2 regions of the Nocardioides salsibiostraticola genome follow, and region 2 is predicted to be linked to the other one. Evidence: predicted binding sites of a transcription regulator. Region 2 holds the regulator's gene; the other holds the start of a gene.
What was found. The regulator HrcA, encoded in region 2, represses chaperone genes, less so after heat shock. The targets are predictions, from matches to a motif close to TTGGCACTCGNNNNNNNCGAGTGCCAA.

Region 1 (3,415 bases), on a different contig from region 2:
GGTGAGCAACCACGCCGGCTGGTTGTCGGGTACGCCGTCCACCGGCCAGCGCCGGGCAGCGGCCTCGAAGGCGTCGCCGAGGGCATCCTCGGCGAGGTCCAGGCGCCGGTACTGCGCAACGAGCAGGGCCAGCAACCGGCCCCACTCGTCGCGACAGGTCGTCTCGAGCGCATCCAACGTGTCCAATGTGTCTGGCTTGTCTGGAGGCGCGGCCTCAGCCGTGCTCGGCGCCGGCCCGGATCTCGAGGTCGGGGTGCACCTCGGCGAGGATGCGCGCGCACTCGAGGAAGTCCTGACGGTTGTCGGTCTCCACGAAGTAGAACCCGCCGATCTGTTCTGCGGTCTCGGCGTACGGACCCTCGGTGATCGACTGCGGGCCGCGGAAGACGGTGGCTTCCTTCGCGGAGGTGAGTTCGGCGGCCGCGACGATCGAGTGCCCGCGGCTGGTCAGCGCCTCGGTGAACTCTCCGTGCTTGCCCATCAGATGGTTCAGCGCGTCTTCGGTCATGGTGTCGTAGGCGGATTCGTCGCCGTGGATGAGAAGAAGGTAGGACGTCATAGCGGGCCCAAACTGTGAGGAGGTGACTGAGTCTGACACCTCGATGACGGCTGAGGGGAGGGCATTTCGACAGCGATCTCGAGGAAACTTCGTTGAACGTGTGCGCTGAGCCGGTCGTCGACCTCCTAAGGTGTCCCCGTGAGATCGCCTGGACGTAAGCCCGAGAAGTCAGCACCCCCTGCCGCAGCGGAGGAGTCACCCGCCAAGCAGAGTGGCAAGAAGGGTGGCAACAAAGGGGGTGGGGGACTGTCCAAGGGCGCCCAGGATCAGACGTACCTCACCAAGGGGCAGAAGGAGCGACGGCGTCTGCGGCAGATGAACCTGACCGAACTCGCGACGGAGTTCCGCACCGACAAGCACGGGACGCACTTCTACACCCCGCACTACCAGCGCTACTTCAGGCACCTGCGGCGTGAGGCGATCACCGTGCTGGAGATCGGCGTCGGCGGTTACGACCGCTACCAGAAGGGTGGCGGCTCCCTGCGGATGTGGAAGTGGTTCTTCCCGCAGGCCCAGATCATCGGGCTCGACATCGAGGACAAGTCCTTCGTGGACGAGCCCCGGGTGCGCACGGTGATCGGCTCGCAGACCGACGAGTCGGTGCTGCACCAGATCATCGAGGACGAAGGTGCCCCGATGGTCGTCATCGACGACGGCAGCCACGTCCCCGCCGACATCATCGCCACCTTCGCGATGTTGTTCCCGCTGCTGCCCGACGGGGCGGTCTACGCCATCGAGGACACCCAGACGTCGTACTGGCCCGAGTGGGGCGGCCAGATCGATCGAGACGCGGAGGGTACGACGATGTGGCTGGTCCGACAGTTGATCGACGGGCTCAACCACGAGGAGTTCCTCGACGAGGACTACGCCCCGTCGTACTCCGACCGACACGTGGTCGCCGTGCACTGTTTCCACAACCTGGTGATCATCGAGAAGGGCGTCAACGACGAGGGCAGCAACAAGCGCAACGTGCTGCGCGATCGCTTCGGCCACCCCGACGAGTAGTACCCACCGCCGAGTCGGCGCAACTTGACGCTCGTAGAGGCTCCAGTCGGCGCTACTTCGAAAACTAGCGCCGACTCGCGAGATGACGGGGGCTGGCGTTTGCACTCGACCCTGCCGAGTGCTAAAACTTGAGTTGGCACTCTCAGCATGAGAGTGCCACCACCCCGATCCGGGGAGTTGAGATCAGCAGCGTCGACGTGAAGGGAACGTCGGGTCGGCCTGGTCGTCCGTCGCGGGCAGCGAACTGGATCGTCCACACTCTTCCAGCGAGGAGATCGCAGGAGTTATGTCAAAGCTTATTGCCTTCAATGAGGAGGCCCGGCGCGGTCTCGAGCGTGGCATGAACACGCTCGCCGACGCCGTCAAGGTCACCCTCGGGCCCAAGGGCCGCAACGTCGTTCTCGAGAAGAAGTGGGGTGCCCCCACGATCACCAACGATGGTGTGTCCATCGCCAAGGAGATCGAGCTCGAGGACCCCTACGAGAAGATCGGCGCCGAGCTGGTCAAGGAGGTCGCCAAGAAGACCGACGACGTCGCCGGAGACGGCACGACCACGGCGACCGTTCTGGCCCAGGCCATGGTCCGCGAGGGTCTGCGCAACGTCGCGGCCGGCGCGAACCCGATGGGTCTCAAGCGCGGCATCGAGCAGGCCGTCGAGGCCGTCTCGGAGCAGCTCTCCAACATGGCCATCGACATCGAGACCAAGGAGCAGATCGCTGCTACCGCCTCGATCTCGGCTGCTGACTCCACCGTCGGCGAGATCATCGCCGAGGCGATGGACAAGGTCGGCAAGGAAGGCGTCATCACGGTCGAGGAGTCCAACACCTTCGGGCTGGACCTCGAGCTGACCGAGGGGATGCGCTTCGACAAGGGCTACATCTCGGCGTACTTCGTCACCGACCCCGAGCGCATGGAGACCGTGCTCGAGGACCCCTACGTCCTGATCGCCAACTCCAAGGTCAGCAACGTCAAGGACCTGCTGCCCCTCCTGGAGAAGGTCATGCAGTCCGGCAAGCCCCTGATGATCATCTCCGAGGACGTCGACGGCGAAGCCCTCTCGACCCTGGTCGTGAACAAGATCCGTGGCACCTTCAAGTCTGTGGCCGTCAAGGCACCCGGCTTCGGTGACCGTCGCAAGGCCATGCTGCAGGACATCGCGATCCTGACCGGTGGCCAGGTCATCTCCGAAGAGGTCGGCCTCAAGCTGGAGACCGCGGGCATCGAGCTGCTCGGTCAGGCCCGCAAGGTCGTCATCACCAAGGACGAGACCACCATCGTCGAAGGTGCCGGCGATGCCGGTCAGATCGAGGGACGGGTCAACCAGATCCGCGCCGAGATCGAGAAGTCCGACTCCGACTACGACCGCGAGAAGCTGCAGGAGCGCCTGGCCAAGCTGGCCGGCGGCGTTGCGGTCATCAAGGTCGGCGCGGCCACCGAGGTCGAGCTGAAGGAGCGCAAGCACCGCATCGAGGACGCCGTTCGCAACGCGAAGGCGGCCGTCGAAGAGGGCATCGTCGCCGGTGGCGGCGTGGCGCTCGTGCAGGCTGCTGACGCGGCCTTCGCCAAGCTCGAGCTCACCGGGGACGAGGCTACGGGCGCGAACATCGTCCGCTACGCCACCGAGGCCCCGCTGAAGCAGATCGCGATCAACGCCGGCCTCGAGGGCGGCGTCGTGTCGGAGAAGGTGCGCAACCTGACCCCCGGTCACGGCCTCAACGCCGCGACCGGCGACTACGTCGACATGATCGCCGAGGGCATCATCGACCCGGCCAAGGTGACCCGCTCTGCTCTGCAGAACGCCGCCTCGATCGCCGCGTTGTTCCTCACCACCGAGTGCGTCATCGCCGACAA
Region 2 (3,415 bases):
GTAGTGATCTCCACCACCTCCGACCTCACCCCGATGGGCGAACAGTCACCAACGGATCAGACCAGGTCACACAAGGGGGAGGCGCTTCTGGCTGCGGGGAAGGTGCTCGTAGCCGCGGCGTACGGCGTCGACCAGGTGGGCTTCGGGGAAGGGCCATTCGGCGGCTTCGAGGGCCTGGGAGACGGGGACACCGCGCGTGGCGAGATCGCGGATGGTTTCGGCGACGATGCCGATGTTGTTGCGTTGGATCTCGACGAACTCACGGTCGACGGTTGACCCGTGACCCGGGACGACCACCGTCGACTGGCCGGTCAGACCCAGGACGATGTCGAGCGCGAGTGGCCACTCGAGCGGAAAGCAGTCGGCACCGAACCCCGGAGTCGCGTCCCGGGCTGCGGACTCTTCGATCAGGTCGCCAGCGAGGAGAACGTCGGCGTCGGGGACCCGGACGACCAGGTCGCCGGCGGTGTGCCCGCGACCGGGGTGGATCAGTTCCAGGACCCGGTCCCCGAGGTCGATCACGGAGACCGAGGAGAAGGTGTGGTCGGCGGCCACGATCTCGGTGGCCAGGACGGCTTCGCGGTGGGGGTCCTCGCCGGCGGCGTACTCACCCTTGATCCGTTCGCCCGCGGCCAGGGTCTGCTCGGCGGCGACCTCGTGGGCGTGGATGGGCACCGCGTCGTACGCCGCCCGGAAGGCCGCGTTGCCGAAGGTGTGGTCGAAGTGCTCGTGGGTGTTGATCACTGCGGTGACCGGCCCCTGCCTCAGGGAGCGCAGGTCGGCAAGGACCTCGGCGGCGGCCTCCGACGAGGCGTTGGTGTCGACCACCACCAGCCCCGTCTCGCCGCCCACCACGCAGACGTTGACGTCGAACCAGTCATAGCGGGCGATCCATACTCGGTCAGCGACTTCGGAGAACGGCACCACCGCAGGCTACGGGGGTGATGGTGCCGGTTGCCGACGGGCCGGCGGGCAAGCGGGCCGAGAGCCGGCCGGATGGCTCCGTGAGGGTTCTCGCACTCGCGCAGAGTCGAGTCGCGACCTGTTCGCCGGTAGGGTTGGCACTCGATCCAGACGAGTGCCAAACCCGGCCCGGTGATGAAACGGAGGAACCGCATGCAGGAAGAACGTCGACTGTCGGTCCTCCGTGCCATCGTCGAGGACTACGTCGCCACCGAGGAGCCGGTCGGTAGCCGCGCTCTGGTGGAGCGTCACCGGCTGGGGGTCTCCCCGGCCACGGTGCGCAACGACATGTCCGCGCTCGAGGAGGAGGGGTACATCACCCAGCCCCACACCAGCGCCGGTCGCGTCCCCACCGACAAGGGCTACCGCCTGTTCGTGGACCGGCTCACCACCGTCAAACCGATGAGCAGCGCGGAAAAGAAGGCGATCTCCACCTTCCTGGACGGTGCGGTCGATCTCGACGATGTCGTGCAACGTTCCGTGCGGGTGCTCTCGCAACTGACCCGCCAGGTCGCCGTCGTGCAGTACCCCACCCTGTCGCGCTCCACGGTGCGGCACATCGAGATGGTGGCCCTGGCCCCGGATCGACTGTTGATCGTCCTGATCCTGTCGACGGGTCGGGTCGAGCAGCGGATCCTCGAACTCGCCGCGCCGATCGCCGACGACGATCTGGCCGTGCTGCGGTCCCGGATCAACCTGACCGCCACCGGCGAGATCATCGCCGACGCGGTCACCGCCCTGCGCGACCTGATCGCAACCTTCGAGCCACACGCGTCTCCCACCCCCTCGATAACGACCGCTGTGGCGGAGGTGCTCGTCGAGGCGATGAGCGATCACCGCAGTGATGAGCGGATGGCGGTCGGTGGGGCGAGCAACCTGGCCCGGTACGGCGACAGCTTCGACTCCGCCGTACGCCCGCTGCTGGAGGCTCTGGAGGAGCACGTCGTCCTCCTGCGTCTGCTGGGCGAGGCAACCGGTGGTGGCATGGTGACGGTCCGGATCGGAGCCGAGGGCCCCTATGAGGAGCTCGCTTCGACCAGCGTCGTCACCACCGGCTACGGACCCAACGACGACGCCCTGGCCACCTTGGGCGTCGTCGGCCCCACCCGCATGGACTACCCCGGGACGATGGCCTCGGTCCGTGCCGTGGCCCGCTACGTCTCTCGCATCCTCGACGAGGGTTGACCGTGTCCCCGCGAGCATGCATCCCCCGACCACCTGACCCCCGCCCCGCCGAAGCCAGAAGGAATTTACGTTGAGCTCCGACCTCTACGACCTGCTTGGTGTCGACCAAGCCGCAGACGCCGACACGATCAAGAAGGCCTATCGCAAACTGGCGCGCCAGCTGCACCCGGACGTGAACCCGGACCCCGCCAGCCAGGACAAGTTCAAGGCGGTGACCGCCGCCTACGAGGTCCTCTCCGACCCGCAGAAGCGCTCCTCCTACGACCGCGGCGGTAACCCGTTCGGGGGTGGCCAGGACTTCGGTCAGGGTGCCGGATTCTCTTTCACCGACATCATGGACGCCTTCTTCGGCGGCCAGCCCGGAGCCGGTGGCGGCGGTGGTGGCGGAGGCCGCGGCCCACGCTCGAGGGTCCGCCGGGGTCAGGACGCGCTGATCCGTCTCGAGATCGACCTCGCCGAGGCGGCCTTCGGAGCGGCCCACGATCTCAAGGTCGACACCGCGGTCATGTGCACCGTGTGCACCGGCAGTGGTGCGGCCGCCGGCTCGACCCCGAAGCCGTGTGAGACCTGCCGCGGCCAGGGCGAGGTCGCCCACGTCCAGCGCTCGTTCCTGGGCGAGATCCGCACCCTGCGTCCTTGCGCGGCCTGCCGGGGATTCGGCTCGATCATCCCCGAGCCGTGTCGCGAGTGCTCCGGCGACGGCCGTGTCCGTTCGCGCCGGACCCTGACGGTGAAGATCCCTGCCGGTGTCGACACCGGCACCCGGGTCCAGCTCTCCGAGCAGGGCGAGGTCGGCCCCGGTGGCGGCCCGGCCGGTGACCTGTACGTCGAGATCCACGTCGCCAACCACCCCACCTTCACCCGTCACGGCAACGACCTGCACTGCAGCGTGTCGGTGCCGATGACCGCTGCAGCCCTGGGCACCACCCTGACGCTGCCGCTCCTCGAGGCCGATGTGGTCACGGGTTCGGACGAACCCGAGTCCGGTCTCGAGACGGACTACGAGCTCGAGATCACCCCCGGGACCCAATCCGGAACCGACCAGGTCCTGCGCGGACGCGGAGTGCCGGGACTGCGCGGAGGTCGCGGCGACCTGATCGTGACGATCGGAGTGGAGACCCCGACCAAGTTGGATGCGCGGCAGGAAGAACTGATGCGCGAACTCTCGGGCCTGCGCCACGAGGAGCAGCCGACCGGCAAGGTGACGGCCAACAAGTCCGTCTTCGGCCGGTTGCGCGACGCCTTCCAGCACTGATGATCGCGTCGA

Region 1: groL (chaperonin GroEL) is a predicted target of HrcA. The motif match lies at 1,663-1,689, and genes of this name have one in related genera.

The regions. Positions count from the first base shown of each region.
Region 1 covers NZ_BAAGQD010000027.1:224,078-227,492, forward strand. The annotation lists gene ACYVLV_RS18865 (RNA polymerase sigma factor) at 1-177, opposite strand, end outside; gene ACYVLV_RS18870 (YciI family protein) at 215-559, opposite strand; gene ACYVLV_RS18875 (hypothetical protein) at 698-1,564, shown strand; gene groL (chaperonin GroEL) at 1,851-3,415, shown strand, end outside.
Region 2 covers NZ_BAAGQD010000014.1:581,678-585,092, forward strand. The annotation lists gene ACYVLV_RS10150 (MBL fold metallo-hydrolase) at 67-924, opposite strand; gene hrcA (heat-inducible transcriptional repressor HrcA) at 1,117-2,148, shown strand; gene dnaJ (molecular chaperone DnaJ) at 2,219-3,403, shown strand.